Regions from separate parts of the Streptomyces sp. AN091965 genome, predicted to be linked through region 2. Evidence: riboswitches for the same ligand, from Rfam matches in the RefSeq annotation. Region 2 holds a riboswitch; each other region holds the start of a gene.
The links. Region 2 has a riboswitch for cobalamin ahead of MQV74_RS39505 ((2Fe-2S) ferredoxin domain-containing protein). Riboswitches for the same ligand answer to the same signal wherever they lie in the genome.
Positions count from the first base shown of each region.

Region 1: it holds a riboswitch for cobalamin, as region 2 does, so the genes downstream of both, MQV74_RS13090 (ABC transporter substrate-binding protein) here and MQV74_RS39505 ((2Fe-2S) ferredoxin domain-containing protein) in region 2, are expected to answer to the same signal.
Region 3: it holds a riboswitch for cobalamin, as region 2 does, so the genes downstream of both, metE (5-methyltetrahydropteroyltriglutamate--homocysteine S-methyltransferase) here and MQV74_RS39505 ((2Fe-2S) ferredoxin domain-containing protein) in region 2, are expected to answer to the same signal.

Region 1 is NZ_JALDMY010000001.1:3,120,555-3,130,870, reverse strand. Features, by position in the region: gene MQV74_RS13120 (hypothetical protein) at 151-507, shown strand; gene MQV74_RS13115 (DUF2252 domain-containing protein) at 739-2,079, shown strand; gene MQV74_RS13110 (asparaginase) at 2,167-3,132, shown strand; gene MQV74_RS13105 (haloacid dehalogenase-like hydrolase) at 3,217-4,350, opposite strand; gene MQV74_RS13100 (AraC family transcriptional regulator) at 4,544-5,416, shown strand; gene MQV74_RS13095 (VOC family protein) at 5,422-5,868, shown strand; cobalamin riboswitch at 5,892-6,077, shown strand; gene MQV74_RS13090 (ABC transporter substrate-binding protein) at 6,227-7,240, shown strand; gene MQV74_RS13085 (FecCD family ABC transporter permease) at 7,237-8,301, shown strand; gene MQV74_RS13080 (ABC transporter ATP-binding protein) at 8,298-9,185, shown strand; gene MQV74_RS13075 (MmcQ/YjbR family DNA-binding protein) at 9,182-9,622, shown strand; gene MQV74_RS13070 (Rrf2 family transcriptional regulator) at 9,674-10,102, shown strand; gene MQV74_RS13065 (MFS transporter) at 10,287-10,316, shown strand, end outside.
Region 2 is NZ_JALDMY010000001.1:9,563,388-9,573,703, reverse strand. Features, by position in the region: gene MQV74_RS39555 (MFS transporter) at 1-266, opposite strand, end outside; gene MQV74_RS39550 (DUF2180 family protein) at 337-546, opposite strand; gene MQV74_RS39545 (Fur family transcriptional regulator) at 817-1,257, shown strand; gene MQV74_RS39540 (hypothetical protein) at 1,410-1,742, shown strand; gene MQV74_RS39535 (RNHCP domain-containing protein) at 2,050-2,430, shown strand; gene MQV74_RS39530 (RNHCP domain-containing protein) at 2,457-2,885, shown strand; gene MQV74_RS39525 (acyl-CoA dehydrogenase family protein) at 2,941-4,665, opposite strand; gene MQV74_RS39520 (PadR family transcriptional regulator) at 4,733-5,290, opposite strand; gene MQV74_RS39515 (SMP-30/gluconolactonase/LRE family protein) at 5,393-6,355, opposite strand; gene MQV74_RS39510 (cobalamin-binding protein) at 6,493-7,407, shown strand; gene MQV74_RS39505 ((2Fe-2S) ferredoxin domain-containing protein) at 7,438-7,845, opposite strand; cobalamin riboswitch at 7,909-8,029, opposite strand; gene MQV74_RS39500 (cytochrome P450 family protein) at 8,057-9,319, opposite strand; gene MQV74_RS39495 (MFS transporter) at 9,589-10,316, opposite strand, start outside.
Region 3 is NZ_JALDMY010000001.1:8,925,610-8,935,925, forward strand. Features, by position in the region: gene MQV74_RS36645 (polysaccharide lyase family 8 super-sandwich domain-containing protein) at 1-1,533, opposite strand, end outside; gene MQV74_RS36650 (chitinase) at 1,717-2,778, opposite strand; gene MQV74_RS36655 (MBL fold metallo-hydrolase) at 2,890-3,768, opposite strand; gene MQV74_RS36660 (hypothetical protein) at 3,948-4,148, shown strand; gene MQV74_RS36665 (amidase) at 4,135-5,538, shown strand; gene MQV74_RS36670 (TetR/AcrR family transcriptional regulator) at 5,601-6,170, shown strand; gene metE (5-methyltetrahydropteroyltriglutamate--homocysteine S-methyltransferase) at 6,217-8,541, opposite strand; cobalamin riboswitch at 8,704-8,920, opposite strand; gene tsaD (tRNA (adenosine(37)-N6)-threonylcarbamoyltransferase complex transferase subunit TsaD) at 9,047-10,111, shown strand; gene MQV74_RS36685 (GNAT family N-acetyltransferase) at 10,111-10,316, shown strand, end outside.

The sequences.
Region 1 (10,316 bases), 6.4 Mb from region 2:
CGAACCATCCGCCCCACGCCCCCTCAAACCCCTTCTGGCCAGCGGGGATTGCCTCGCTGGGCACGGGCCGTTGTCAGTGCCGGCACGTAGAATGGAAGCAATGTTCGAAGGGGCCCGCGAGGGTTCCCGAACCGCGACAGGAGGATGTCCGTGCCCGCTGCCGCAGTCCCGTCCCTGCCCGCCGAGCCGACCGCCCGCTCCCGCAACCGCACCCCGTCCCGAGCGTCCCGCACCCCGTGCCCGGCCCAGCAGCCGCTGCTCGACGTGCCGTACGTCCCGATGGAGAAGCACCCCCTGCCGCCCGGCCGCCCCCGCGAGTGGTACGTCACGCACAACCGCCGCCTCAAGGCCATGCGCCTGGCCATCGCCCTGCTCGACGCGGGCGTCTGGGTGCCGAACCAGGCGAGCAACGTACGGATACGCACGATGGCCGAAACGGTGGGCATCCACCCCCCGTCCGACACGACGTGCCACATGGTGCGCGCCTTCATGCGCTACAACCGCTGACGCGGATCCTCCCCGGGCCCGGCGTCACCCGCTCGGCGTACCCGACATGCGCGCCCGCGCGCTCCGGCGTTGGCTGCTCTTGGTCCCTCACACCCGTCCGGCGTGTGCGGCCGTGCGCGCGGCGCGACCGACGGGGTCGCGGGGGGAGAGCCTCCTGACCACGGGAAGAGGGGCGGGCCCGGGGTGCCCCGCGAGCACCCCGGGCCCGCCCGCCGAAAGGGGAGACCGCCCATGACCACCGCGGCCGAGCGCGCGGAGCGGGGCAAGGCCGCCCGCAAACGGGCCTCCCGGTCCTCGCACGGGATCTGGATCCCCTCGGCGGACCGGCCCGACCCGGTGGCCGTCCTGGAGCGGCAGGCCGCCGACCGCGTGCAGGAGCTCCTTCCGATCCGCTACGGGCGCATGGCCGCGTCCCCGTTCGCCTTCCTGCGCGGAGCCGCCGCCGTGATGGCGGGCGACCTCGCCGCCCAGCGCCACACCGGCCTCACCGTGCAGCTCTGCGGGGACGCGCACCTGCTGAACTTCGGCGTGTTCGCCTCACCCGAGCGCCGCCTCCTGTTCGACCTGAACGACTTCGACGAGACGTACCCCGGCCCCTTCGAATGGGACGTCAAACGCCTCGCCGCCAGCGTCGCCGTGGCCGCCCGCGAGACCGGCAGGGGCGAGGACGGGGCCCACGACGCGGCCCTCGCCGCCGTCACCGCCTACCGCACCGGCATCCGGCGCCTGGCCCGCAAGGGCGAGCTGGACGTCTGGTACGCCAGCGTCGACACCGACGACCTGCTGCGCCTCATGGGCTCCGCGCGCCGGCGCGAGCGCGCCGAGGCCCGCCTCGCGCACGCCCGCCGCCGCACCAGCCTGCAGGCCCTCGGCAGACTCACCGAGGTCGTCGACGACCGCCGCCGCATCGTCCACGACCCGCCCCTCCTCGAGCCGGCGGGCGCCCCCGACATGGCCGCCCTGCGCAAGATCTTCGGCGACTACCGCTCGACGCTCGCCGAGGAGCGCCGCCTCCTGCTCGACCGCTACCGCTTCGTCGACGCCGCCCGCAAGGTCGTCGGCGTCGGCAGCGTCGGCACCCGCTGTTTCATCGTGCTGCTGACCGGCCGGGACGCCGAGGACCCGCTGTTCCTCCAGATCAAGGAGGCCGTGCGGTCCGTCCTCGAAGAGCATCTGCCCACCGGCCCCTACCTCCACCCGGGCCACCGCGTGGTCGCGGGCCAGCGCCTGCTCCAGGCCGCGGGCGACATCTTCCTCGGCTGGATGACGGGCCCGCAGGGCCGCGCGTACTACTGGCGCCAGCTGCGCGACATGAAGGGCTCCGTGGACGTCGCCGCCCTCGAACCCGCCGAACTCCTCGCCTACGCCCGCCTCTGCGGCACCGCCCTCGCCCGCGCCCACGCCCGCTCCGGGGACCGTGTGGCCATCGCCGCCTACCTGGGCTCCGCCGACACCTTCGACCGGGCCGTCGCCGCCTTCGCCGTGCGCTACGTCTCCCAGAACGCGACCGACCACAAGGCGCTGACCAGCGCGATCGAGGCCGGGGTCCTCACCGCGACCACGGCGTACTGACGGGGCCCGCCGCCCGGACCGCCGTGTGACGCGCGCAACCACGCCTCCTGGTTTCGGGCCGGTGCGGGCCCGGGGAGAGCCTCCGGCATGACCACAACCGTCAGTGTCTTCACCCTCGGCGGCACCATCTCCGCCCAGTCCGGCGGTGGCTCCACCCGCCTCACCGGCTCCCAGACCCTCGCCACCGTCCCCGTCCCGGACGGCGTCAAGACGGAGCTGCACGACGTCCGCAGGCTCCCGGGCTCCTCCCTGACCCTGGAGGACCTGGCCGACCTCGCGGAGCGCGTGGACGAGGCCACCGCCGCGGGCCACGGCGTCGTGGTCGTGCAGGGCACCGACACCCTGGAGGAGACGGCCTTCCTGCTCGACGTGGTGTGCGCGCCGCGCGCCCCGATCGTGGTCACCGGCGCGATGCGCCGCCCCGACCTGCCGGGCGCCGACGGCCCGGCGAACCTCGCCGCCGCCCTCGCCGTCGCCGCCGACCCGCACTGCCGGGGCCTCGGCGTCCTCGTGGTCCTCGCCGACGAGATCCACGCGGCCCGGCACGCGCGCAAGGCGCACACCACCTCGCTCACCACCTTCGTCTCGCCCGGCGCGGGCCCGCTCGGCCGCGTGGTGGAGGGCGTGCCGCGGATCCTGCTGCGCCCCCAGGAGCCCACCGTGGAGCGCCCGCTGCGGCTCGGGAACGCCGTCCGCGTGGCCCTGCTGACGCTCTCCCTCGGCGACGGCGGCGAGCTCCTGGACGCGGTGGACGACCGCTTCGACGGCCTGGTCGTGGCGGCCTTCGGCGCGGGCCACGCACCCCAGTGGCTGGTCGAACCGCTCGCGGCCCGCGCCGCCCGGATGCCCGTCGTCCTCGCCTCGCGCACCGGCGCGGGCCCGCTCCTCAGCGAGACCTACCGCGGCCCCGGCTCCGAGGCCGACCTGCTGTCCCGCGGCCTGATCTCCGCGGGGTCCCTCGACGCGCCCAAGGCCCGCCTGCTGCTCCACGCCCTCCTCGCGGCCGGCGCGGACCGCGGGACGATCGAGGCAACGTTCAACCGCCTGAGGTGAGCGCCCCGCCTGAGGTGAGCGCCCGAAGGGGCGCGGGGAACTGCGCGACCAGCCACGGACGAAGCGGCACATGCACCCCAACGCTCAGCCAATCTGCTCCGGCGTCACCGTCAGCCACCGCTTGTCCGCGGTCAAGGGCAGCCCCAACTCCCGTTGCCGCGCCGCGTTCTTCCGCTTCATCGCGTCCAGCTGCTTCATGTAGCTGTCCTTGCGGTTGACCCACACGCGGACGCCCCCGTGCCGCACGTCCGCCGAGTGGAAGAGCATCGGCCCGTCGCTCGACGGCGTGTCCCCGGCCACGAGGACGGGCTTCTTCCACTCGTCGATGTACGTGGAGATCGCCGCGGGCTTGCCCTGGTACCAGGTCAGCGGCGCCCACAGCCGAGGCGTCAGCTCGTAGCGGGCGAGCCGCGCCCGGTCCTTCGGCCCGAAGCGGCCCTCGGCGATCTCCTTGCGGGAGCTGGTGACGCGGCCGGTCCTCGGGTCCTTGAGCTGGAGGCCGACGCCGATGACGTTGCGCGGCTTCACCCCGTACCCGTACCGGGGGTCGGCGAGCACCATCCGCACCAGGTCCTCGCTCGCGGCGCTCACGACGTACACCTCGATCCCGTGCGCGCGCAGCGCCCCGTACAGCTCCCGCATGCCGGGGGAGAACTCGGGGCGCCGGACCTCGGTCCGCGTCACCTCGCCGTTCTCGTAGTACGTCGCCGGGATCGGCCTGTCGTACGCGAGCAGTTCGTCGACGTACCCCTTGAGCTTCTTCAGCGTGAAGCCGGAGAAGATCTGCGCGGCCCAGGGGTAGCAGACCTGGTCGTCGACCTCGCAGAGGCGGTTGTAGTAGCTGTAGAGGCTCTCCTTGTGCGTGGCCGTGTCCTTGAACGGGATGACCTTCAGGGACGGGTCCATCGACTTCCGGGTCAGGACGCCCTTCATCTCCAGGAACGGAAGCAGCGCCTCCTCCAGGTCGTTGCGGTACGTCGTGTTGTCCGCGTCGAAGACGGCGTACGCGCCCTTGTGGGCGTTCTTGGCGATGACCTCGCCGAGCTCGGCGGCCACCGGCTTCGGCCAGTGCGCGAGCCGGACGGGCGCGTCGGACGGGCGCGCGTCGGCCGTGCCCGCGCCCGGCCACAGCGCGCCGCCCGCGAACACCGCCGCCGCGAGCGCCCCCGCGAGTCCGAGGGCCGCCCGCTTGCTCCTGCTTCGTGCTCGTACAGCCATGGTGTCCGTTCCTCGGGTCCTCGCCAGGTGGTGCGCCGCCCCGTGCGGAGCGGCGGGACATGCTACGAGCGCGCGGAGCCGATTCCCATGATCGATGTCACGGTGCGTGGCGGGCATGGGACGCGGCGGAGCGGGTAGTGGCGGGGGCACGCGCGCGGCCGCGCCCGGCTCCTCGCGCGGTCACAATGGACGCATGGACACCGCCCGCCGCGAGTTCGTCCGCGCCCCGCTCCCGCCGGAGCAGGGCGGCAAGGTCGTGTCCGCCGTGGGCTACCGCACGAGCGGCGAGACGCCGGGTCTGCACCGCGGCCTGCCGTCGCCGTATCTGACGCTGATCTTCTCGTTCGACGGGCCCGTCGTCACCGGCTCCACCGCGGAACAGGCCACCGGGCCCGACGCCGAGCGCACCGACATCGTCGTGGGCGGCCTGCACCAGAGCCCGGCGTACGTCGTGCAGCCCGAGCACCAGGCGGGCATCCAGCTCGCCGTGCACCCGCTCGCGGCCCGCTCGCTCCTCGGCCTCCCGGCCGCCGAGCTGACCGGACGGCTCGTCACCGACGGCACGGACGTCCTCGGCCGGATCGCCGCCGGCGTCCGCGAGCGGCTGTGCGAGGCCGACGGCTGGGACGAGCGGTTCGCCTGCCTCAACGCCTACTTGGCGCGCCGCGCCGCCGACGCCGAGCGCCTCGCCCCGGTCCGCCCCGAGGTCGCCGAGGCCTGGGCGTGGCTCGCCCGGCACCGGGGCGCGGGCACCCTGCGGGGCCTGGCCGCGCACGTCGCGCTCAGCGAGCGCCGCCTGACGGCCCTGTTCCGCGCCGAGACCGGCGTGACGCCCAAGCAGGCCGCCCGCCTGATGCGCTTCCAGCACGCGAAGGCGCGGGTCGTGCGCGCGGTCGTCGCGGGCGCGCCCGCCGACCTCGCCCGCGTCGCCGCCGACTGCGGCTACTACGACCACTCCCACCTGGTGCGCGACTTCCGCCAGTACACGGGCGCGAGCCCGAGCGCCTGGCTGGCCGAGGAGTGCCGGAATATCCAAGCCGGGGGACACCGCGACGGCGAAGACTGAGGGACATGAACACCAGCGAAGCGGTACAGAGCAGCCACACCTCCCCGAACCCGCGCACCCCGGACGTCTGGCCCACCTTCCAGGCCCACGACGCCCCCGCCCTCATCGACTTCCTCGTCACCACCGTCGGCTTCCTGCGCACCGCCGTGTACGAGGACGGCGGCCGCGTCGCCCACGCCCAGCTCGACTGGCCCGAGGGCGGCGGCGTCATGCTCGGCTCGTACGACCCGCGGTCGGCCGAGTGGTGCCTGCAGCCGGGGACGTTCGGCGCGTACGTCGTCACGGACCACGTCGACGCCCTCTACAGCCGCCTCAAGGAGGCGGGCGTAGAGGTCGTCCGCGAGATCGAGGACCAGCCGTACGGCAGCCGCGAGTTCGCCGTCGCGGACCCGGAGGGCAACAAGTGGTCCTTCGGCACCTACCGCGGCGAGCCGCACCCCGAGCAGGGGTGACGTCCTCCCGGCCCGCGGCGGGGTGATAGCTTGCGCACGCCAGTCGCGCCCGCACCCGGGCCAGGGAATCCGGTGGGAATCCGGAACTGACGCGCAGCGGTGAGGGGGACGGGCGGGACCAGCGGCCACTGGATGTCACGGACATCCGGGAAGGCGGCCCCGCCCGGACGAACCCGAGTCCGAAGACCTGCTGGCACCGCCGACCGCGCGCCGGGCGGCGGGGTTTCGCAGACCAGGCTCCGCGCATGAGCCATGAGACCCGGGAAGACCTGTGCCTCCTCTCGTCCCTCGCGCACGCCGCGCGGCCGCCCGCCCCCGCAGTGCCGCCCCCGGTGCCCGCACCGCCCCCGGGCCGCGCCTGACCGCCCTGCTCGCGGCGGGCGGCCTGCTCCTGCTCACCGCCTGCGGCGGCTCGGCCGAGCGGAGGGACGCGGGCGCCAAGGCCCCCGGCTACCCGGTGACCGTCACCTCCTGCGGCGAGAAGGCCGAGGTCACCTCGCCGCCCGAGCGGGCGGTCTCCCTCGACCAGGGTTCCACGGAGATCCTGCTCTCCCTCGGCCTCGCCGACCGCATGGCGGGCACCGGCACCTGGACCGACCCGGTCCTGCCCGGCCTGAAGAAGCAGAACGCGAAGGTCGAACGCCTCGCCGACCGCTACCCGTCCCTGGAGAAGGTCCTCTCCAAGGAGCCGGACTTCGTCAGCGCGTCGTTCCTCTACACCGTCGGCAAGGGCGGCGTCGCCGACCGCGCCAAGTTCACCGAGCTCGGCGTCCCCGTCTACGTCTCGCCCACCGACTGCGCGGGCAAGGACAACGGCGGCGACGGCGACGGCACCCGCACCAAGACGCTCACCATGGACACCGTCTACGGCGAGATCCGCGACCTGGCCCGGGTCTTCCACGTCCAGGCGCGCGGCGAGCGCCTCGTCGCCGACCTCAAGTCCCGCGTCACCCGGGCGAAGCGGACGCTCAAGTCGTCCGACGCGTCCGTCCTGTACTGGTTCTCCGACTCCAAGGCGCCCTACATCGCGGGCTGCTGCGGCGCGCCCGGCGTCATCACGCGCGCCCTCGGCGTCCGCAACGTCTTCGCCGACACGCGCGCCGAGTGGCCCCAGATCAACTGGGAGACCGTGGCCGACCGCGACCCGGACGTCCTCGTCATCGGCGACCTCACCCGCAAGGCCCAGTCGGCCGAGAGCGCCCGCCAGAAGATCAGGTTCCTGGAGTCCAACCCCGTCACCAAGAACCTCACGGCCGTGAAGAAGAAGCGGTACGTGCTGCTCAGCGGCCAGGCCCTCAACCCGACGATCCGCACGGTCGACGGCATCGAACAAGTCGCGGCGGGGCTGCGCGCGTTCGGCCTGGCGCGGTGAGCACCGCCGTGCGCGAGCGGACGCGCGGCTCCCGGCGCGGACGGCACGGCGCCGGGCGCGCGGCGCTGCTGTGGGCGGCGGGCCTGGTGGCCCTGCCGCTGTCGGTGGCCGTCGCCGTCACCATCGGCCCGGCCGACATCTCCGTACCGGACGTCTGGGCGGCGGTGGCCGCCCACCTCGGCTGGGGCGAGGCCGAGCTCACCCCGCTGCGCGACGGCATCGTATGGAACCTGCGCATGCCGCGCACCCTGCTCGCGGGCGTCTGCGGGGCGGGCCTCGCCGTGTGCGGCGCGGTCCTCCAGTCGCTCCTGCGCAATCCGCTCGCCGACCCCTTCGTCCTCGGCGTGTCCTCAGGGGCGTCCACGGGCGCGGTGGCGGTGGTGGTCCTCGGGGTCGGCGGGGGAGCGGTGTCGGTCTCCGGCGGGGCGTTCGCCGGAGCCCTGTGCGCGTTCGGCTTCGTGCTGCTCCTGAGCCAGGCGCTGGGTGCCACGACGGACCGCGTGGTCCTGTCCGGGGTCGCGGCCATGCAGCTCTTCTCCTCCCTCACCTCCTTCGTCATCCTGACGGCCGCCGACGCGGAGACGACGCGCGGCGTCCTGTTCTGGCTGCTCGGCTCGTTGAGCGGGGCGGACTGGACGGACGTGGTGGTGTGCGCGGCGGTCCTCGCCGTGGCCCTGGTGATCTGTCTGTCCCAGGCCCACACCCTCGACGCGTTCGCCTTCGGCCAGGACGCGGCGGCCGCCCTGGGCGTGCACGTCACCCGGGTCCGGCTGCTCCTGCTGTGCACCACGGCCCTGCTCACGGCCGCCCTGGTCAGCGCGGCCGGGGCCATCGGCTTCGTCGGCCTGACCCTGCCGCACGCGGCCCGCGTGCTCGTCGGCCCGCGCCACGCCCGCCTGTTGCCGGTGACGGCCCTGACCGGCGCGGTCTTCCTCATCTGGGTGGACACCCTGGCCCGTACGCTCCTGGACCCGCAGGAGGTGCCGGTCGGGGTGGTCACGTCGCTGATCGGCGTCCCCGCGTTCGTGGCGGTCCTCTACCGCACGAGGAGGGTCGGATGAGCGCGGCGAAGTCCCAAGCAGGGCCGTCGGCAGGCCCTCCGGCGGAGCTTTCGGCGGACCTTCCCGCGGCGGGCGGCGCGGGCCTGAGCGCGGACCGGGTCTCCCGGACCGCGGGCGGGCGCCTCATCGTCGACGGCGTCACCCTCGCTCCGCGCCCGGGCACGGTGGTCGGTCTCCTGGGCCCCAACGGCTCCGGGAAGTCCACGCTCCTGCGCCTCCTCGCGGGCGTCCTGGCCCCGACCGCCGGGGCGGTCACCCTCGACGGCGAGCCGCTGCGCGACCTGGGCCGCCGCGCGGTCGCCCGCCGCCTCGCCCTGGTGGAACAACAGGCGGACACCCAGGTCGACCTGACGGTACGGGACGTCGTCCGCCTGGGCCGGGTCCCGCACCGCCGCGCCTGGGTGCCCTCGACGGCCGAGGACGAGCGGGCCGTCACCGAGGCCCTGGCCCGCACGGGCCTGGCCGACCGCGCCGACCAGCCCTGGCACACCCTCTCCGGCGGCGAACGCCAGCGCTCCCACATCGCCCGGGCCCTGGCCCAGTCCCCGCGCGAGCTCCTCCTCGACGAGCCCACCAACCACCTGGACATCCACCACCAGCTGGACCTCCTCGCCCTGGTGGCCGCCCTCCCCGTCACCACGGTGATCGCCCTGCACGACCTCAACCTGGCGGCGATGTTCTGCGACGAGATCCTGGTCCTGAAGGAGGGCAGGGCGCATGCGCACGGCACGCCGGTGGAGGTCATCAGCGAGCCCCTCATCGCGGAGGTCTACGGCGTGCGGGCCCGGGTCACCCCGCCCACCGCGCCCCAGGACCACCCCACCGTCACCTTCCTGCGGCCGTCGGACCCGCCGCCCGCACTCCCCGGAGGACCACGCGGATGACCACGCCTCCCGACGCCGAGGTCCCCCTCGACGCGCTCGCGCACCTGCGCGGGATCTGCGGCCGCCTCCCCGAGGCGTACGAGGAGCGGGCCTGGACCGGCGTCCGCTGGCGCGTCCGGGGCCGCACCTTCGCCCACGTCTACGTCTCAGACCCCGCGAGCCCCGCCGCCACCCACGCCCACGCCGCCGTGCCCACCACGACCCTCACGTTCCGCGCCCACGGCGAGGAGCTGGCTGCCCTGACGAACGCGGGCCCGCCCTTCTTCCGCCTGGGCCGGGGCGCCGACGTGGTCGCCCTGCACCTGGACGCGGCCGCCGCGGACTGGTCGGAGATCGCCGAACTCCTCGTGGAGAGCTATCGGTCCCTGGCCCCCAAGAAGCTCGCGGCACTCCTCGACGAGGACGGACGGGGCTGGACAGCCACGCCCCTGTCGTAACAGAATCGGTTTCGACAGCAGAGCCGAGCGAACCGAGCGACCGGAGGGCCCGTGAGCGCCAACAGCCGCATGACCGTGGCCACGCACGCGCTGACGTGGATGGCCCTGGTCTGCCCCAAGCGGCCCGACGGCATCGTGACGTCCGACGAGATCGCCGCCAGCGTCAACACCAATCCGGTCGTCATCCGCCGCACGCTCGGCGGTCTGCGCGACGCGGGCCTCGTGGTGTCGCAGCGCGGCCAGGGCGCGGGCTGGCGCCTGGCCCGCGAGCCCGGCGCGATCACGCTCCGGGACGTCTACCTCGCGGTCGAGCCCGACCCGCTCCTCGCCCTCCACGCCTCCGCTCCCAACCGGAAGTGCCCCGTGGGGCGCGGCATCCCGCCGGTCCTGCGCGGCGCGTACGACCGCGCGGAAGAGGCGATGAAGGCCGAACTGGCCGGGGTCACCGTCGCCGACGTGCTCAAGGAGACGGTCGCCTGACCCTGTCGAACGGGCCGGTCCGTGCGGACCGGCCTTTTTTGAGCCCTGTGTCGTAACGGGTTCAGTTACATCTCCCGCTCGTCCGCTCGCTCGGACGGCCCCGGCGCGCCCGGCGCACTCCGTGCATCCCTCGCGCGCACCGCACCCGTTGTGCCCCGACACCCCAACCGGAGGTCCCGCACCCGTGTACCGATCACTCCTCGTCCTCGCCGCC
Region 2 (10,316 bases):
CGGGGCGCGAGCGGGGCGAAGACGCCGAAGCAGATCAGCGGCAGTGTGGACAGGACGCCCGCGGCGCCGTTGGACAGCCCTGTGGCGTGCCGGATGTCGTCCAGGAGGGCCGGGACGGCCACGATGACGGGCCGCATGTTCAGACTGATCACGAGCACGGCCAGGGCATACGGGAGCAGGCGGCGGGCGGGCGGCGCGGTTCCGGTAGCGGTTGAGGAGTCGGATCCGGAGGACGTGGTGGCTCCGGGCTCGGCGGGAGAGTTCACGACGCACTTCCTCGGGGGTGAGGGGGCGGACCGCCCGGCAGGTCTGGAGGTGACGGTTAGTCAGGACCGGTCAGGCGGACCGCTCCGCCGCGTAGCACGTGTGGCAGACGACGCGGCGGCCCGGCAGGTCCCGCGTCGCCTTGCCCATGCCGCCGGCCTGGTGGAGGACGAGCGGCGTGACGTGGCCGTGGTCGGCACAGACGACCAGGTGGCAGCGGCTGCAGATGCCGATGCCCGCGGTGTCGCTCCTGTTGTCGAGGGCGCAGTCGTAGCACTTCATGGGGGTCTCCGTCGGGGTCGCGCGCCGACGGCCTCCCGGTTCGGGGCAGGGCTGTCCCGGGAACCGGCGGGGCGGCGCGTCGGAAGAGGGGTGGGGGTCGCGTACGGCAGCGGCGGTCGCACGCCGGTCCGCGGGGGCGCTCGGCGGTCCGTTGCCGTACGAGACAGTAGCCCGCTATTTTGGACAGAGTCAATTCTAGGATCGGATCCCGCCCGGGGTGCCCGGGGTGATCCCGTTAGACTTCCGGGACGGAACTGGGGGTGCATCGTCATGGAGCAGCGAGCGGCCGACCTGCTCAGGTCCAAGGGGCTGCGCAGCACGGCACAGCGTCGCGCCGTACTGACCGCCCTGCACGGCCACCCACACTCCACGGCGGCGGAGCTGGAGAGCCGCATCGGCGTCACCGGCGGCGGGGCGCCCACCTCCGGGGGCCTGTCCCGGCAGGGTCTGTACAACGTCCTCGACGACCTCGCGCGGGCGGCCCTGATCCGCTGCATCGAACCGGCGGGCTCCCCCACCCGCTACGAACTCCGCGTCGGGGACAACCACCACCATCTGGTCTGCCGGTCCTGCGGCCGCATCGAGGACGTCGACTGCAGCGTCGGCCACGCCCCCTGCCTGGAGCCCGGGGACGACCGCGGCTTCGCGGTCGACGAGGCGGAGATCATCTGGTGGGGCCTGTGCGCGGACTGCCGGCAGGGCCGCGGGTGACACAGCGCCTCACCTTCAGCGCCGCCCCCTCCGCCGCCCCCCTTCCCGCCTGAACCGGGAACGTTTCCCGGTCCGCCCCGGCACTGCCCCCTATTGCTCGGGATCCTCCCGGCAGCACGCTCTAGAGGCTGTCAGAACAGGGAGGAAACGGTATGAAACTCTCCATCCGCAGGCTCGCCGCCGTCGGCACTGCGCTCACCGCGGCCATGGTCCTCATGGCGCCCACCGCTTCGGCCGTCGAGCCGGGCCAGCGGTTCCGCTACGGCGACCTGGACTGCCTCGCCACGTCGGACATGAACAAGAACGGCGGACTGAGCTGTACCGGCACCATGAACGTCACCTGGCGGGCGAAGGTCAAGTGCAAGCTGGGCTTCACCTACTACGGCACGTGGCAGAACAACGCCGAAGGCGGCACCAAGGACTCCAAGAGCGAATCCAAGTGCGCCTTCAGCGTCGAGGACGTCATCATCGACCCCATCGCCTGAAGCACCGCCCCGTCCGGTCCGCCGATCCGCGTCCGCGCGGCCCGATATTCGTTGGCGCACGCCACCACGCCGTCGCTAGCCTGACGTTCGCACTGTTGATCGCCGACCGGGCCGCGTGTCCGTAGAGAGGGGTGTCTTGATGCCCCGGGTCGCGCCGAGCGCGCCTCGCCGCACCGTCTGACCGTCCGCTGCGCCGCCGCCACGTCCGCGCGGCGGCCGGACACCGGTCCTCGGTGCCTTCCTTTCGCCGAAGCCGCTCGGCCTGCTCTTGCTGTCGTTTCCCTTCCCTCAGCAAGGAGTACCCCGGGTGTCCCACACCACCGGAGCTCGTCAGAGCGACGCCCGCAACACCCTCAGGATCGGCACGTTCACCTGTGCCTGGTGCGGCCTCACCGTGTCCGCCACCGCCGACGGCGTCCCGCGCGACCACTGCCCGTCGTGCCTGCACTCGCAGCACGTCGTCGACCACGTCGAGGGCGGCCCGAGCGGGTGCCGGGGGCGGATGACCCCGATAGCCATCGCCGTCCTGCGGACCGGCGACTGGCGGGTCATCCACCGCTGCGTGCGCTGCGACGAGCTCACGTCGAGCCCCGTCCGCACGGACGACAACCAGCTCATCCTGATGCGCATGGCGGTGCGGCCGCTCGCCCAACCGCCCTTCCCGCTCGAAGCGTTCGGCACTCTGTGAGCCGGGCCGAGGGGGAGGACACCACCATGCCGCGCCGCAACCACACCCGCGAGCCGTCATCGGCGCGCCGCCGCCCGCAACGGCACAAGGACGTCCTGCACGGTCGGGGCGGCCACCGCGCCCACGACTTCCGGTGCGTCGGCTGCCGGCTCGACGTGTCCCTGGACGCGCCGGGCACCGGGCACCGCAACCACTGCCCGCACTGCCTGGCCAGCCTGCACGTCGACCACCGCGTGCCCGGCGACCGCGCATCGCCCTGCCGCGGCCGCATGGCGGCGCTGACCATGACCGCGCGCCCGGACGGCGAGTGGATGCTCATCCACGAGTGCCTGACGTGCGGCGAGCTCAGCGCCAACCGTGTCGCGGGTGACGACAACGCGCTGGCCCTGGTGCGCCTGGCCCTGAAACCGCTCCAGGACACCGGGGTCGCCCGCCGGACGCTGCTCACCCTGTGACGGCCGGGGCCGCCGTGTCACCACGGCGGCCCCGCCCTCACGCGGTCCGCGGAGGCTACGGCGCCATCTCGTACGTCCCGGCCAGCGCCTCGACGCGGGCCCAGACGCGGGCCGAGCGGGCCTCGTCCACGACCGGGCGGCGGACCGCGCCGAGGGCCCAGCCCTGCTGCCGCTCGGTGGCGGAGTCCTTGCCGTGCAGCTCGACGGCGTAGCCGGAGAAGTCCCGTACGAGGACGGCGAAGAGCTCGTCGAGCACGTCCTGCTCCAGGCCCGTCAGGCGCGCCTGCTCCAGGATGAGCTGGCCGTGCACGACCAGCGCGAAGAGCTGGCCGACGGCGAGGAGCAGATCGAGGTCGCGGCTCTGCTCCTCGTCCGGGGCGGCCGTGGTGACGAACTCGCAGAGCGCGTCGGCCTGTTCGCGGAAGCGGGCGACGTTGGGCACCTCGGCGTACGCGTCGTAGGCGGTGCGCCAGTCGTGGAAGCGGATGGCGCCGAGGCCCCGGGCCGGCCCCTGCTGGAAGAGGAAGGCGTCGTCGGCCGCGTCCAGGCGGGTCGGCACGGGCGCGTACTCGGCCGGGTTCAGCAGGTGGTTGCCCATGAACTTCAGGATCAGGGCCAGGTTGACGTGGACCGTGCCCTCCAGCTTCGGCAGGCCCCGGATCTCGGTGGCGGCCTGGGCGAAGTAGGTGTCCTTCTCGAAGCCCTTGGCCGCGATGACGTCCCACATCAGGTCGATGACCTTCTCGCCCTCCGTGGTCACCTTCATCTTCGTCATCGGGTTGAAGAGGAGGTAGCGGCGGTCGTCGGGCCCGGCCGAGCGGAAGTAGTCCACGGCGCGGTCGCTGAACAGCTTCATCCCCACGAGGCGGACGTAGGCGTCGGTCAGCTCGCGGCGCACGTGCGGGAAGGCGGTGACCGGACGGCCGTACAGGATGCGGTTCTGGGCGTGCGTGACGGCCTCGTACATCGCGTGCTCGCAGATGCCGATCGCGCCGGTGCAGAGGTTGAACTTGCCGACGTTGACGGTGTTGAGCGCGGCGTCGAAGGCGGCACGGCCGGTGTGCAGGACGTCCTCGGCCCTGACCGGGTAGTCGTCGAGCCGGAACTCGCTGACGTACTTCGAGGAGTCCACGACGTTCTTCACCAGGTGGTACGCCGCGTGGCGGCTGTCGGCGGCGAAGAAGACGTACGCCTCCGGGCCCTCCATGTCGGTGCGGCGGCCGAAGACGGAGACGAGGCCCGCGGCGTTGCCGTTGCCGATGTAGTACTTGGAGCCGCTGGCGCGGAAGCCGCCGTTCCCGTCGGGCTCCAGGAGCATGTCGGTGGAGTAGATGTCGGCGCCGTGGGACTTCTCGGACAGGCCGAAGGCGAACACCTCGCCCTGGGCGAGGAGTTCGGCCGCGCGGGCGCGGGCGGCGGCGTTGTCGCTCTGCCAGACCGGGCCGAGGCCGAGGATGGTGACCTGCCACGCGTACCAGTAGTCGAGCCCGTAGAAGCCGAAGATCTCGTTGAGGGCGGCGATCCGGGCGGTGTCCCAGCGCTTGTCGCCCTCGCCCTCACCGGCGGCGGACGCCGGGGTGAGGAAGGTCGCGAACAGGCCCTCCTTGGCGGAGAACTCCAGGAAGTCCGCGAGCCAGGCGCGGGAGCGGTAGTCCTCGATCAGCCGGCGCTTGCCGCGCGCCTCGAACCAGTCGACGGTCGCGCGCAGCAGCCTGCGGGTCTCGGGGTCGAAGTGGGTCGGGTCATAGGTGTGGGGGTTGAACAGCAGCGCGTCGGCCATGGCCAGTCGCCTTTCCGGCTCGGGGGTCGGGGAGGTCGGGGAAGGGGGCGGGAGAGCTGTGGGTGCGTCAGCGCCGGGCGCCGAGCCGTTCGAGGGTGGCGATCACGTCGTCGAGCCAGGTGAGCGTCATCTGTTCGTACGCGATGCCGCCGCGCAGCACGACGTGCTGGAGCTCCTGCCCGTCGTCGAGCACCGCGGGTGCCTCGGGCCCGGTGAAGTCGCGCCGCTCCCCCGCGCGGTAGTGCGCGAGCCGGTCGGCGTGGGCCTCGCGGTACCGCCGCACCTCGCGGATCAGCGCGGCCGGGTCGTCGAAGGCAGCGCCGCGGATCTTCACGGCGAGCTCGTGCCGGACGCTCTCGGGCTCGATCGGCTCGTGCAGCCAGCCCGAGAGCGCGGCGCGGCCGAGGGCCGCGACGGAGTACTCCTTCTTGTCGGGCCGGTCCTGCTGCGCCACCGCGCGGGCCTCGATCCAGGCGTCGCTCTCCATGCGCTTGAGGACGCGGTAGATCTGCTGGTGGGTGGCGGTCCAGAAGTAGCCGATGGACCGGTCGAACCGCCGGGCCAGCTCATAGCCGGAGCCCGGCTGCTCCAGCAGGGAGACGAGGATCGCGTGCTCAAGCGCCATGCCCGAATCCTTCTATGCAACTCGTTGCATAGACAAGCGGCGCAGGGCAGGTGAGACACGGCTCACCCGGCCGCGTCGTGTTCCGTGCGGACGGCGGGTGGCCTACGACGGGTCGGCGCCCGCGGGCACTTCGTAGATCTTTCCGTCGACGCCCGCCCGGTAGAGCCTGCCCGCCGAGAAGCCGCGGTCGCCCTGGCCGTAGGTGACCTGGGTGGAGAGGTGCAGGCCCGACGCCACGGCGCACAGGCGGCCGTCCTCCACGCGCCAGATCTGGCCCGCGGCGTGCGTGGTGATCAGTGGCCGCCCCTTGCTGTCGAGGGTGAGCCCGTCGGGCAGGGCGAGGACGTCGGACGGGTCCACCGAGACCCAACGCCTCGGGTGGGCCGGGTCGTCGGCCGCGATGCGGTAGAGGCCGGGGGCCACGGTGGTCTGGATGACGTACACCTGCGACCCGTCCGGGGACACCGCGATGCCGTTGGACTGGGGCACCCGGGCCCAGGCCGGGTCCACCCTGCCGTCCGGCGAGACGCGGCCGATGTTCCGCCCGCCCAAGGTCGTGGTGTACACGGTGCCGTCGGCCGCGAGCGCGACGCCGTCGATGCCGCCGAGCCCGGCGGCGTACGTGGTGACCTCACCGGTGTCCGGGTCCACCAGAAGGAGCTTGGAGGTGGGCAGCACGTCGCCGGTGAGCGAGTGCACGAGGTCGTTGCCGGTGCCGACGAGGAGGCGGCCGTCCTCGCGCACGACGATCCCGCCGTTGGCACCCACGTCGCCGGTGAGGGGTACGGGGGTGCGGCCCGGTGCGTCGATCCGGTAGACGCGGCCGGTGAAGTAGGCGGTGGCGAACATCCGCCCCTGCTGGTCCACGACGATCGACTCGACCCAGTCGGGGATGCGCGCCACCTGGACCGGGGCTCCCCGCCCCGGGGTGGCACAGGCCGGTGCCGCGGACGCGGGGGCGGGTGCGAGCACACTCGCGGCCGCGGCCAGCAGGGCCATCGACACGATGCCGCGGCCCGGCCCGCGCAAGACGCCGCGCGGACTCCGGCTCACCTTCAACGTCATCGGTTCTCCTCCGTCGTCGGGGCGCTCTGCCGGGCGAAGTATCGGCTCCGGGAACGGTGAGCACCAGCGTCGGGAGGCGTCGGCTCGGACACACCGGCGGCGGGCGCGGGCGGCGGCGCACGCCGTAGGGTCGGCGTATGCGCATCGTGTCCCTGCTCCCCGCCGCCACCGACATCGTCGCCGAACTCGGCCTGATGGAGGGGCTCGTCGGGCGCACCCACGAGTGCGACTGGCCGCCCCGGGAGGTGGCGGCCGTGCCCGTGGTGACCGGTGCCGATCTGGACCAGTCCGCCTTGAGCAGCCGTGAGATCTCCGACGCGGTGGGCGGGTCGGCGCACTCCGGGTCCTCGCTGTACTCCCTCGACACCGAGGCGCTGGCGGCCCTGCGCCCCGATGTGGTCCTCACCCAGGACCTGTGCGACGTCTGCGCGGTGTCCTACGAGCGGGTCAGCCGCACCGTGCGGCTCCTGGACGCGGACACCCGCGTCCTGAGCCTGGAGCCGCGCACCCTCGACGACGTGCTGGACTGTCTGGTCACGGTCGGCTCCGTGCTCGGGGTGCGGGAGCGCGCCGCGTCGCGCCGGGAAGAGCTGCGGGCCCGCCTCGACCGGGTGCGCGCGCTGACCGCGGGGCGTGCGCGGCCCCGGGTGGTCGCGATCGAGTGGCTGGATCCGCTGTGGCCCGCCGGGCACTGGGTGCCCGAGCAGATCGCCGCCGCCGGGGGCGAGCCGCTCCTCGCCGGGCCCGGCGAGCACACCGGGCCCATGACGTGGGACGCGGTGCGCGCCGCCCGGCCCGACGTACTGCTCTTGCTGCCCTGCGGCTTCCCGCCCGAGCGGACGCTGCGCGAGACAGACCTGCTCACCCGGCTGCCCGGCTGGTCCGAGCTGCCCGCCGTCCGGTCGGGGCGCGTCCGGGTCCTGGACGGGCCCGCGTACTTCAACCGGCCGGGGCCGCGCGTGGTCCGCGGGGCGGAGGTGCTGGCCCACGTCCTGCACGGGGTGGGCGCCGGGGCGGAAGTGACGGCGGCCGAGGCGCGCCCGCTGCCCTGACGCGGGCGTGCGCGGCCCCAGCGCGGCCGTTCAGGACACCGCGCGGCGTCGCGGCGGGGTGAAGGCGTACAGGTCGAGGATCTCCGGCCGCGGAGCGACGCCCGGGCCCCCGGCGCGGACCCAGGCGACGATGTCCTCGGTCGCGTCCGCGTCGTTGACCAGGCCGAGCCACACCGGCCGGGCTCCGGCCGCCCGGCCCTCGGCGGAGGGCTGGACCACGATGACGTTGGCCTGTTCGCACACGTCCAGGCAGGCGGAGACGCGTACGGGTGCCTCGGCCCGCAGGCGCGCGGTCTGCGCGGCGTGGTCGACGCCGGTCACCTTCGGACTGCCGCAGCAGCAGTCCCGGCAGACGACGACCCGGCAGGGGGCCGGGCCGGTGGCCGTGTCGTGACTTCCTGCGGTGCCGGACGACTTCCGGGCCTGTCTTGCGGGCATGCCGCGTCCTGCCTCTCTCCGGGGAGATCCGCCCCGGCGTTCCGTGGAGGAGGCGACCGCGTGAGTCTCCTGGCTCTCGGGTCGCTGCTCGTCCCGGCCTTCCACCCCCTGGGGGGCAATGGCCGGTCGGGGCGCACTCGCCGATCACAGTGGCGGGACCGCGCCGGATTCTCACCGGCTTCCTCGGACCGCCGTCGCCTTGTCGCCGTCATCATTCCATCCGGCTGCCCCGGGGTCCGGCTTCGGGTCCGCGCAAGCCTCCGTACAAGGTGACCGGCAGGTCCTGGACGCTGTTGCTGACGAAGGACGGCAGCGGCACCAACTCCGCGCGCGGCACGGCGAGATCCATGTCCGGGAACCGCCCGAACAGGCCCGGCAGCGCGATGCCCGCCTCCAGACGGGCCAGGCCCGCGCCGAGGCAGTAGTGCGGGCCGTGGCCGAAGGACAGGTGCTTCGGCCGTGGGCGAGTGACGTCGAACTCGGCGGCGTCGGGGCCGAATCGGTCGGGGTCCCGGCCCGCGGCCGCGTACGAGGCCAGGATGGCCTCGCCGCGCCGGATCACCACGTCCCCGACGGGGATGTCGTCGAGGGCGTAGCGCAGCGGGAAGTGCGCGACAGGCGGGTCCCACCGCAGGGTCTCCTCCACCACGGCGTCCCACGGCCGTTGTCCGGTGGTGACGGCGGCGCGCTGCTCGGGGTGGGTGAGCAGCGCCGCCGTCGCGTTGGTGATCAGGTTGAGGGTGGTGCCGTGGCCCGCGACGAGGACCAGGGTCAGGGTGCCGATCAACTCCGGCTCCGAGAGCCGGTCACCGGCGTCGCGCGCGGCGATCAGATGGCTGGTCAGGTCCTCCTTCGGCCGCTTCCGCCGGTCGGCGACGAGGTCGGCGAGGAGTGCGTGCAGGCGTTGTTGGGTGGTGAGGGTCTCTTCGGGCGGGGTGACGCTGCTGGTCAGGCTCGCGGAGAGGGTCCGGAAGGCGTCGAAGCGCTCGTCGGGCACGCCGAGGAGGTCGCCGATCACCGCCATGGGCAGCGGGTAGGCGAAGTGGCGGCGCAGGTCCACGGGATCGGTGCCGCCCTCGGCGAGGGCGTCGAGGAGGTTCCGGGTGATCGCCTCGACGCGGGGCCGCATCGCGGTGACGCGCCGCGCGGTGAAGGCCTGCGTGACGAGGTCGCGCAGTCGGCGGTGGTCCTCTCCGTCGGCGGTGGTCATGCCGCGGTTGGTGACCATGCCGATCAGCGGCCAGCCCTCCGGCACCTCTCCCGCCCGCAACGCGGACCAGTGCGCCGGGTCCTTTCCCGTACGAGGGTCCGCCAGGACTTCCTGGAGGAGTTGGTGGCGGGTCAGGACCCAGGCGGGCAGTCCACCGGGGAGTCGCACACGCACGGCGGGGCCGATCGCGCGGAGCCTGCGGTTCTCGCCGTGCAGGTCACCGGCGCTCGCGTCGAGGCGGAAGAGAGGGGGTTGGCTGTCCACGGGTCACCTCTGGCTGGGGTCGACGAGGAAGCGATCGCGGAGCGTGTGCGAGGACGGGCCAGGAACGGGGCGTGCGCTGTGCGCGACGTGCGCCGCACCCGGTGTGCGCTGTGCTCGGCGTACGCGAACGCCGGGCGGGGCGAGCGTGTGCGGCGGGCGTGCGCGGGGCGGCTACTGGATCGTACGGTCCCGCGCGAGCCCCGAGAAGAGCGCGCGCCGTCTGTCCGACGGTCCGTGGGGGCCTGCCCGGCCTGAGATGTGACGGGTGTTCAGCCGGTCTTGACCGCAGGGGCGGCCTCGGGCTCCGGCTCCGGCTGCTGTGCGCGGTCGGCCGTGGCGCTGGCGACCGTCATCCGCAGCGGCGGCAGGGACGCGACGAAGGTGCCGAGGGCCAGGACGACGCCGAGCACCCCGGCGCCCGCCGTGTCGAGAACGGCGCCGACGGCCAGCGGCCCGATGCCGGTGCCCAGCGCGCTCGCTCCGCTGAGGGAGGCCACCAGGCGTCCGCTCGGGTCGAGGAGCGCCGCGGCCGCGAGGGTCTGGACCAGCACGGCCAGTTGGCAGGCCTGCCACAGGACGGCCGCGACGACGAAGAGCACCGGGTCGTGGGTGAGCACCAGGGCGGCCATCGACAGGGCCTGCGCCGTGATGAAGGCCGCCAGGGACCGCGTACGGCCGAAGCGGCGGGCGGCGACGGGGCCGAGCACGGCGCCGACGAGGGCCACGACGCCGGAGACGGCGAGGACGACGGACACGGCGGAGGCCGACATTCCGGTGTGTTCGCGGCCGAAGACCGAGGCGTACGCCCAGGCCCCCTGGGTGACGGCCCACAGCAGCGCGATCCCGCCCAGCAGGACCCACGACGGGGTGGCCGCGTCGTGCGGCGGGGCGGCCGGTGCGGTCGCCGCCGTGGCCGCCCCGGCCTCGGACGTCCCGCTCGTGGCCGGCCCGTCGGGAAGGCCGCCCACCAGGGGCCAGGCGAGCAGACAGCACAGCG
Region 3 (10,316 bases), 640 kb from region 2:
GTTGTCGTAGTAGGGCTTGCCGTAGAGCTCGGGCACGGAGCGGCGCGTCTCCACCGGGGCCGTGACTCCGGCGAGTGCGTAGGGCGGGACGGCGGTGAAGTAGTCGACCCCGAACGCGCCGGTCTGGTCCTGCCCCGACAGATACAGATAGTGGCTGCCGTCGCCCTGGAACCACGGCAGGAGGTTCTCCCCGTTCATGTACTCGTACTTGCTGATCCGGTCCGAGCTGCGGGCGAGCGCGAACGCGTAGCCGGGTCTGCGGTGCACGGTCCTGTCCATGGCGTTGAACGCGACGCATCGCGCGGCGGGGTTGAGGTCGGCGGCCGGGACGGACGCGTCGCCGAGGATGTCGGCGTACCGCACGATGCTGACGGGCGAGACGAACCGGCCCGGGTCGGGGGCTACACGGGACGTCTGCCGCACGTGCTTCACATAGCTCCGCAGGGCGCGCGCGTCGTCGCCGCGCGCGAGCGACGCCAGGTCCACGACGGCCTCGACGACCACCCCCACGTCGGCGTATCCGGTGTCGGTGCGGGACACCGCCCGGCCCTTGACGATCTCCATCATCCAGCCCTCGAAGATCACCGGGGCGAACCCGTCCCGCACCCACCGCAGCACGACCGGCACCAGCTCCTCGCCGTGTGCGAACCCCGTCCCGTCGAGGAACTTCAGGGTCTGCACCACCCGGGTGAGGAGCCCCTTCCCGTACGAGCCCGTGTAGGCGACGGAGGAGTGCTGGAGGAACGATCCGTCGGCGTAGTACCCGTCCGTCACGCCGTGCTTGAGGTCGTAGGGGTCGATGGTGGCGAACACCGTCAGCTGGTCGGTGAGTGCCTTGCGCACCCGCGCGTCGTCGGCGAGCAGCACGCCCTGGAGGACGCGGTTGGTGGTGATGTCCGCGAGGTTGGCCCCGGTGTGGAACCGGGAGTCCAGGTTCACGTCCCCGCCGACGCCGTTGCGCAGATACGCGTCCATGGAGGCGACGTACGTGCGGATCAGCTCGGGGCGGTGCGCGCGGACCACGTCGGCAAGCAGCACCAGTGTCTTGCTGATGTGCTGGGAGATGCCGATCTCCCAGTGGAACCAGTTGCCGTGGTAGCCCTTGGTCTGGTCGCCGTAGTAGCGCTCGTGCAGCCGTCCGAGGCCGTCGACGACGCGGCGCTGCACGGCGGTGTTCCCGTACAGGTCGGGGGCGGGGAGCCCGGGGGTGCGGGTGGCGAGCGCGATCTCGTACAGCTTGCGGAAGGCGGTGTTGAGGTTGGCCTCGTCGCTGCCGAGCACGAGGCCGTCGAACAGCTCGTCCGGTCCCGCGTCGTCGAGCGCCTTCAGGTTCGCCCGCGCGGTGCGCTCGACGGTGGCGAGCTTGGCGCGGGTCTCGGGCCTGGCGTTGGACTCCGTGGTCCCGGCGAACACGGCGACCACGTTGGCGACGAGGCGGTCCCGGTCGGCCGCGCTCGCCTGGCGCAAGGGGACGACGCTCAGCAGCCCGGCGGCGGCGAGCGCGGAGAGCAGACGTCTGCGGGTGAGGTCCATGGGGTCCTCCGCGAGTGGGGGTGGCCTGTCGGCGGCGGAGTCAAGCAGAGGGGAGGGGGCCGGGCAAGGGGACGGGCCCGGCGCGGAGCGATCCGGCCCGTCCTCGGTACGACGACGTCCCCCGCCCGGCGGTGGTGGCCGCCGGGCGGGGGACGTCGGCAAAGGGCTGCCCGAGGTGGTGGCTCAACGCCCCTGGAGGCGCTTGACGTTGTCGCCGAACGTCCAGTTCCGCGAGCCGTCCCAGTTGATCGACCAGGTCATCAGGCCCTTGAGGGCGCCGTTGTAGTTGTTCCAGGCCTGTGCGACCAGGCTCGGCGACATGTGGCCGCCGCCCGCGCCGGGCTGCGCGGGAAGGCCCGGCACCTGCTTGTCGTAGGGGACCTTGATGGTGGTGCCCTGGATGTTCAGTCCCTTGTTGAGGCAGTCGGTCTGCTTGGTGAAGCCCTGGACGGTGCCCGCGGAGTAGGAGTCGCCGGCGCAGCCGTACATGCTGCCGTTGTAGTACTGCATGTTCAGCCACCACAGGCGGCCGTTGTCCGCGTACTTCTTCACGATCGGCAGGTACGCGCCCCAGATCGAGCCGTACACCACGCTGCCGCCGGTGACGTACGCCGTTTCCGGGGCCATCGTCAGGCCGAAGTTGGGCGGCATCTGGGAGAGCACGCCGTCGATGATGCGGATGAGGTTGGACTGGGACGGTGAGAGCTGGTTGATGTTGCCGCTGCCGACGAGGCCGGTCTCGATGTCGATGTCGATCCCGTCGAAGTTGTACTTCTTGAGGATCGGCACGATCGTCTGGACGAAGCGGTCGGCCACCGCGCTCGAACTCAGGTCGATCCCGGCCGCCGCGCCGCCGATCGACATGAGGATCGTGGCGCCGTCGGCCTTGGCCTGGCACATCTCCGACGGGGTCGCCACCTTCACGGTGGCGTCCATGCCGTCCTCCCACAGGACCGTGCCGTCGGAGCGGATCACGGGGAAGGCGGCGTTGATCACGTTGTAGCCGTGGGCGCCCATGCGGGAGTCGGTGATGGGGGTCCAGCCGAACGGCGGGTGGACCCCGTTCGACGCGCCGTCCCAGTTCTCCCAGTAGCCCTGGAGGACCTTGCCCGCGGGTTTGGACTTGACCGGGCAGGTCTCGTCCCGCGGTGCCGCCGGCGCGTCCGGCGCCGCCGCGGCGGGCAGCTGTGCCGCGAAGGCCAGCGCCAGGGCCGCTCCCAACAGACGTACCGTCCGACCGATCATGGCGTGCTCCCTCGGGGAGGCCTTGCTACGGATGGGATGTGATGCGGCCGACGGTAAGTAGGTATAGACCTGTCGTCAATAGGTCTGGTCCAATCTGAAACTGTCGACGTGTCAGGCGCCGAGCCGCCAGCCCTCGCCCTCCGGTACGACGCGGCCCCCCGTCGGCGGGGCGAAGTGGGTGCCGAGCAGGAGCGCGCCGGTGTCCGCGGCCGTGCCGAGCAGGGCGCGGCGGGTCCTGCGGGCCAGGCCGGGGTCGATGTCCACGCAGCTGTTGATCTCCGGGTGCGCCAGCTGGACGGGGTGGTGGACGGCGTCCCCGGTGATCAGCGCGGTGGCGCCGCCGTCGCCCAGCTCCACGGCGACCTGGCCGGGGGTGTGGCCGGGGGCCGGGAGGAGGCGCAGGCCCGGCGCGAGCGTGACGGGGCCCTCCGTGACGTCTGCGAAGTCGAGCAGGCCCGCCTCGTGGACCGGGTGCACGGAGTCCCGGAACATCTGGCGCCGGGACTCCTCCATCTCCGCCGTCGCCCAGTGGTCCCACTCCGTGCGGGTGGTGAGATAGCGGGCGTTGGGGAAGGTCGGCACCCAACTCCCGCCGTCCAGGCGGGTGTTCCAGCCGACGTGGTCGGCGTGCAGATGGGTGAGGATCACCAGGTCCACGGACTCGGGCGGGAAGCCCGCGGCGGTGAGCCGGTCGAGGTAGTCGGTGTTCAGGTCGTTCCAGGCGGGCAGCGCGCGCTGCTTGCCGTTGCCGATGCCCGTGTCGACGAGGATCCGCCGGCCGTCGACGGTGAACGCGAAGCTGTGGCTGGACGCGCGCAGCACGCCGTCGGCGCAGGCGAAGTCCGGGGTGAGCCACGGCGTTCGGACGACCGTGTCCGGGGTGGCGTCGGGCAGCAGCCAGGCGCCCGTCTCGGGCGGGAAGTCGATCTCGTCGACGCGGTGCACGGCGACGCTCCCGACGGTCCACGTGGGGGCGGGGTGGTGGGTCATGAGCGCTCCGTGTCTCGAAGGGGTGCCGGAGGCGTGCGTGACCCCCGGTGGCTAAAAGCAATGCCTTTGCGTTAGTGGAGGCTAGCCCCTAGGGTGGCCTAAGGCAAACGCTTAGCTTTTGTTGTTCCGTCTGATGGCGCCGGATTCCGCCCGGACCCCTGTGGGAAGGACGCACCCCCATGCCCCCTGCCGACCTCGACCGCCACGACGCGGCCCGCTGGGCCCGCCGCGCGGGGCTCCCGTTGGCCGATGAGCGACTCGACGCCGTGGCCGCCACCGCCGCGCACATCCACGCCGTCGTCGCGACCCTGCGCGAGCTCGACCTCACCGGCGTGGCGCCCGCGCCCGCCGGGGCGGAGGTGCGCGATGCGGCCGTATGAGCTGACCCTCACCGCCGCGGCCGCCGCGATCACCGCGCGCGAGCTGTCCCCGGTCGAACTCACCGCGTCGGTCCTGGACCGCGTCGCGGAGGTGGAGCCGCGCCTCAACGCCTACGTGGAGGTGCGGGCCGAAGCCGCCCGCCGCGCCGCCGAGCAGGCGGAGCGCGACCTGACCGCCGGGCGTGCGCGCGGCCCCCTGCACGGCGTCCCGTTCGCCCTGAAGGACCTCATCGACGTCAAGGGGCAGCCCACGAGCGCCAGTTCGCGCGTGCGCGACGGCCATGTGGCGGATGCCGACAGCGCCGTCGCCGCCCGGCTCGCGGCGGCGGGCGCCGTCCTGCTCGGCAAGGCCCACACGCACGAGTTCGCCTACGGCCTGACGACGCCGCAGACCCGCAACGCCTGGGGCGCCGACCGGGTCGCGGGCGGGTCGAGCGGCGGCTCGGCCGTCGCCGTGGCGGCCGGAGCCGCGCTCTTCTCGATCGGCACCGACACCGGCGGCTCCATCCGGGTCCCCGCCGCGCTCAACGGCGTCGTCGGCCTGAAGCCCACCTACGGCCTGGTGCCCACGCGCGGAGTGACCTCCCTGTCCTGGTCCCTCGATCACGTCGGCCCCCTCGCGCGCACGGTCCAGGACGCCGCACTCGTGCTGCCCGCCCTGACCGGAGACGCCCATCTCCCGTACGAAGAGGGGGATCTGACGGGCCTTCGGGTCGGCGTCCCCGCGAACTACTACTTCGACCGCGTCGCCCCCGACGTCGAAGCCGCCGTACGGGCCGCCGTCGAGCGCCTGCGCGAGCTCGGTGCCGACCTCGTGGACGTGAAGATCCCGATGACCCGCTACGTCCAGGCGATCCAGTGGGGCCTGATGGTCCCCGAGGCCAGCGCGAACCACGAGCGGACGCTGCGCACGGCGCCCGAGCTGTACGGGGACGACGTCCGCGTCCTTCTTGAGGCGGGCGAGCTGTTCCACGCGGGTGACTACCTGCGGGCCCAGCGCGCCCGCACCCTGATGCGGCAGGAGTGGGCGCGGCTCCTGGAGGAGGTCGACGTCGTCGCCGCGCCCGCCGTGCCGCTGACCGCCGCTCGCACCGGGCAGGACACCGTGGAGTGGCCGGACGGCACGACGGAGACCGTGCCGGACGCCTACGTACGCCTGTCCGCGCCCGCCAACATCACCGGACTGCCCGCCCTGACCGTGCCCGTCGGCCGGGGCGGCGCGGGCCTTCCCCTCGGCATGCAGCTCATCGGGCGCCCGCGCGGGGAGCGGACGCTGCTGCGCGCGGGGCAGGCGTACGAACGGACGCGGCCGGGCGCGGGGGCACTCGCCCCGACGCCGGTCACCGCGCCGGTCGTGGGCGGTCCCGACCCGGTCGCCGCGATGGCCTGAGCGCCCCGCCGGGGCCGGGCCCCCGCCCGTAGAAGCTAGGAATTCGCGTTAAGGTGAACGGCATGAGTCCCAGGCCCATGGCCCGACCCGGCGGGCGCAGCGCCCGGGTGCAGGCGTCCGTGCACGCCGCCGTGCGCGAGCTGGAGGCGGAGCAGGGCCGCGCGGCCCTGACCGTCCCGCTGGTCGCGGCGCGGGCCGGGGTCACGCCGTCCACGGTCTACCGCCGCTGGGGCGACCTCCAGGAGCTCCTGTCGGACGTCGCGGTCGAGCGGCTGCGGCCCGAGGCGGACCCCGCGGACCACGGCGGCTTCCGCGCCGACCTGACGGCGTGGGCCGAGCACTTCCTGGAGGAGATGTCGTCGGCGCCGGGCCGTGCCTATCTGCGCGACGCGCTCCTCGGCGACCCCGAGAGCGGCAACGCGAGCCGCTGCTCGGACTACTCCGCCGAGCACGTCGACCTGCTCCTGGCCCGTGCCGCCGAGCGGGGCGAGCGGGGGCTGCCGGAGCGCGAGGCCGTCATGGACCACGTGGTCGCGCCGCTGCTCTTCCGGATCCTGTTCCGGCCGGACGGCCTGGCACCGGAGTTCGCGCGCGGCCTCGTGGACGCGGTCCTCACGTCGAGCGCCCGCTGAGCGCCCGCCCGGTGGCCGGGGCGCACCGGCCACCGGGCGGCCCGCGTCAGGACTCCCGCGCCGTCAGCTCCGCTCGGACCTGCCGCGCGGCGGCGACCAGGTTCTCCAGGGACGCCCGGGTCTCCGGCCAGCCGCGCGTCTTCAGGCCGCAGTCCGGATTGACCCAGAGCCGCCCGGCCGGGATGGCCTCAAGTCCCTTGCGCAGCAGGGCGGCCGCCTCGTCGGTGCCCGGCACCCGCGGCGAGTGGATGTCGTACACGCCGGGACCCACCTCGCGCGGATAGCCCGCGGCGGCCAGCTCGTCCGCGACCTGCATGTGCGAGCGGGCCGCCTCCAGACTGATGACGTCCGCGTCGAGGTCGTCGATGGCCCGGAGGACGTCGCCGAACTCCGCGTAGCACATGTGGGTGTGGATCTGCGTCTCGGGCCGTACGCCGCTCGTGGTGAGCCGGAAGGACTCCGTCGCCCACTCCAGGTACGCGGCCCGGTCCGCGGCGCGCAGCGGCAGCGTCTCGCGCAGCGCGGGCTCGTCGACCTGGATCACCGACGTGCCCGCCGCCTCCAGGTCGTTCACCTCGTCGCGCAGGGCGAGCGCCACCTGGCGCGCGGTGTCGCCGAGCGGCTGGTCGTCGCGGACGAACGACCACGCGAGCATCGTCACCGGGCCGGTCAGCATGCCCTTGACCGGCCGGTCGGTGAGCGCGTTCGCGTACGAGGTCCAGCGCACCGTCATCGGCTCCGGGCGCGAGATGTCACCGGCGAGCACCGGCGGCCGCACATAGCGCGTGCCGTACGACTGGACCCAGCCGTGCCGGGTCGCCAGATAGCCGGTGAGCTGCTCGGCGAAGTACTGGACCATGTCGTTGCGCTCGGGCTCGCCGTGCACCAGGACGTCGATGCCCGCCTTCTCCTGGAAGGAGAGCACCGCCTGGATCTCGGACTCGATGCGCTCCTCGTACGTGGCCGCGTCGATCCGGCCCGCGCGCAGGTCGGCGCGGGCCGCCCGCAACTCGGTGGTCTGCGGGAACGAGCCGATGGTGGTCGTCGGGAGCAGCGGCAGGCCCAGGCTCGCGCGCTGCGCGGCGGCCCGCTCGGGGTAAGGCTGCGCGCGCCGGGCGTCGGCGGGGGTCGCGGCGGCGGCGCGGGCACGCACCGCCGGGTCGTGGGTGAGCGCGGAGCCCGCGCGCGAGGCCAGGTCGGCGCGGTTCGCGGCGAGTTCGGCGGCGATGGTGTCCGGGCCCTGGGACAGCCCTCGGGCCAGGGTGACCAGCTCGGTCGTCTTCTGCCGGGCGAAGGCGAGCCAGCGGGCGACCTGCGGGTCGATGTCGCGCTCGACGGCGGCGTCCAGCGGCACGTGCAGCAGGGAGCAGGAGGCGGCGACGTCCACGCGGTCGGCCAGCCCGAGCAGGGTGCCGAGGGTGCTGAGGGACTTCTCCAGGTTGTTGATCCAGATGTTGCGCCCGTCGACGACACCCGCGACCAGGCGCTTGCCGGGCAGGCCGCCCGCCCGCGCGAGGTCGCCGAGGTTGGCGGCGGCGGGCCCCGTGAAGTCCACGGCCAGTCCGTCGACGGGCGCCTTGGCGAGCACCGGGAGCGCCTCGCCGAGCCGGTCGAAGTAGGAGGCGACGAGCAGCTTCGGGCGGTCGTCGAGCGCGCCCAGGTCGCGGTAGGCGCGGGCCGCCGCGTTCAGGTCGGCGGGCGTGCGGTCCTGCACGAGCGCGGGCTCGTCCAGCTGCACCCAGGCGGCGCCCGCCGCCCGCAGGTCGGCGAGGACCTCCGCGTACACCGGAAGCAGCCGGTCCAGGAGGGTCAGCGGTTCGAAGCCCGGGTCGACGTCCGGCGCGGGCTTGGCGAGCAGCAGATAGGTGACCGGGCCGACGAGCACGGGGCGTGCGGCTAGGCCGAGCGCGAGCGCCTCCCTCACCTCGGCGACCTGCTTCGTCGCGTCCGCCGCGAAGACCGTGTCCGGGCCCAGCTCCGGCACCAGGTAGTGGTAGTTGGTGTCGAACCACTTGGTCATTTCCAGGGGCGCCACCTCCGCGGTGCCCCGGGCCATCGCGAAGTAGCCGTCCAGCGGGTCCGCCGCGACGGCGGCGCGGTGCCGGGCCGGGATCGCCCCGACCATCACGCTGGTGTCCAGGACGTGGTCGTAGTACGAGAAGTCGCCGGTCGGGACCTCGTGGACACCGGCGTCCGCGAGCTGCTCCCAGTTCGTGCGGCGCAGCAGGGCCGCCGTCTCCCGCAGGCCCTCGGCGCCGACGCGGCCCTTCCAGTAGCCCTCGACGGCCTTCTTCAACTCCCGGTCTGCGCCCTGACGGGGGTAGCCGTACACGGTGGCCCGTGCCGCCGCGGCTGCGGACTTGTCTGTCACAGAACTCTCCTTCGCGAGCAATGTCGTGTGGGTCCCGGGACGATCGGGAGCGCGAAGGAGGAACAGACCGGCCGACCGGCCGCGGCCGTCGATGGCCGCGCGCCTGTGCCCGATGTGTACGCCGACCCGCCCACGAGGTCACCGGTGAGCCGCGCACGCCGGGGCGCGCACGGGCAACGGGCAGGTCTTCGGACTCGCGGGCGAGACCTCCGAGGAGGTCACCTACTGGCCGTCGCTTCCCGGGTCCGTGCCGGACCCAGTGCGTATGACGGCGGTCGTTCCCACTCACCGCTGCGGGGCAGTCCCGGATTCCCACCGGGTTCCCTCTTACGACGCCACTGCCTGGCGGGCAGGACGAACCAGTCGCGCCGCAAGCGTATGTGATGAACCCCTGTCCAGGGGAGGGGGGAAGGCAGCGGGCGCGGCTTATTGCACATTGATTGCAATTACTATGGAGGTGCAGTAGCCGGGCCGGTCGGCACGTGGAAGAAGCGGGAGTACACGCATGGCACCTCCTCGGATCGTTCTGGGGATCGAGTCTTCGTGCGACGAGACCGGGGCAGGTCTCGTGCAGGGCGGGCGGCTGCTCGGGCACGCCGTCGCGTCCAGCATGGACGAGCACGCCCGCTTCGGCGGCGTCGTCCCCGAGATCGCCGCCCGCGCCCACGTGCACGCGCTGAACCCGGTGGTCCGCCGCGCCCTCGACCGGGCGGGGCTGCGGCTCGGCGACATCGGCGCCGTGGCCGTGACGACCGGTCCCGGGCTCTCCGGCGCCCTCCAGGTCGGCCTCGCCGGGGCGAAGGGCCTCGCGTACGCGCTCGGCGTCCCGCTGTACGGCGTGCACCACCTGGCCGGGCACGTCGCCGCCGACACCCTGGAACACGGGCCGCTGCCCGACCCGTGCGTGGTCCTCATCGTCTCCGGCGGCCACACCTCGCTGCTGCTCGTGCGCGACCTGGCCCGGGACCCCATCACCCACCTCGGCGACACCCTGGACGACGCGGCGGGGGAGTGCTTCGACAAGGTGGCCCGGGTCTTCGGCCTGCCCTACCCGGGCGGTCCGGCCGTCGACCGCGCGGCCCGCGAGGGCTCGCCGGACGCCGTCGCCTTCCCGCGCCCGCTGACCGGGCCGCGCGACGACCCGTACGCCTTCTCGTTCTCCGGTCTGAAGACCGCCGCGGCCCGCTGGGCCGAGAGCCACCGGGGCGGCGAACTGCCGGTCGCCGACGGGGCCGCCGCGCTCCAGGAGGCCGTCGCCGACGTCCTGACCCGCAAGGCGGTCGCCGCCTGTACCGCGCACGGCGTGGGCACCCTCGTGGTCGTCGGCGGCGTCGCCGCCAACTCCCGGGTGCGGGCCCTCGCCGAGGAGCGCTGCCGGGCCGCGGGGATCACCCTGCGCGTCCCGCCGCTGGGCCTGTGCACCGACAACGGCGCGATGATCGCCGCCGTGGGCGACCTCCTGGTGCGCGCGGGCGCCGAGCCCGCGCCCCTCGACGTGTCCATCGACCCCTCGGCGCCACTGGAGCACGCCGCGCTGCACCCCACCGCCCGCGTCGCGAGGGCCGCCTGATGGCCGCCGTCGTGCACCGCCTCACGGGCCCCGGCCTGCTCGCCCACCGCGAGGGCATCCGCGCGGTCTACGCCGCCGCGTTCGCCGAGCCGCCCTGGCACACGGAGCCCGCCGAGGCCGACGTCTACCTGACCCGCCTCGCGGCCGACACCGCCCGGCCCGGCTTCGCGGGCGCTGTCGCCCTCGACGGCGAGCGGGTGCTCGG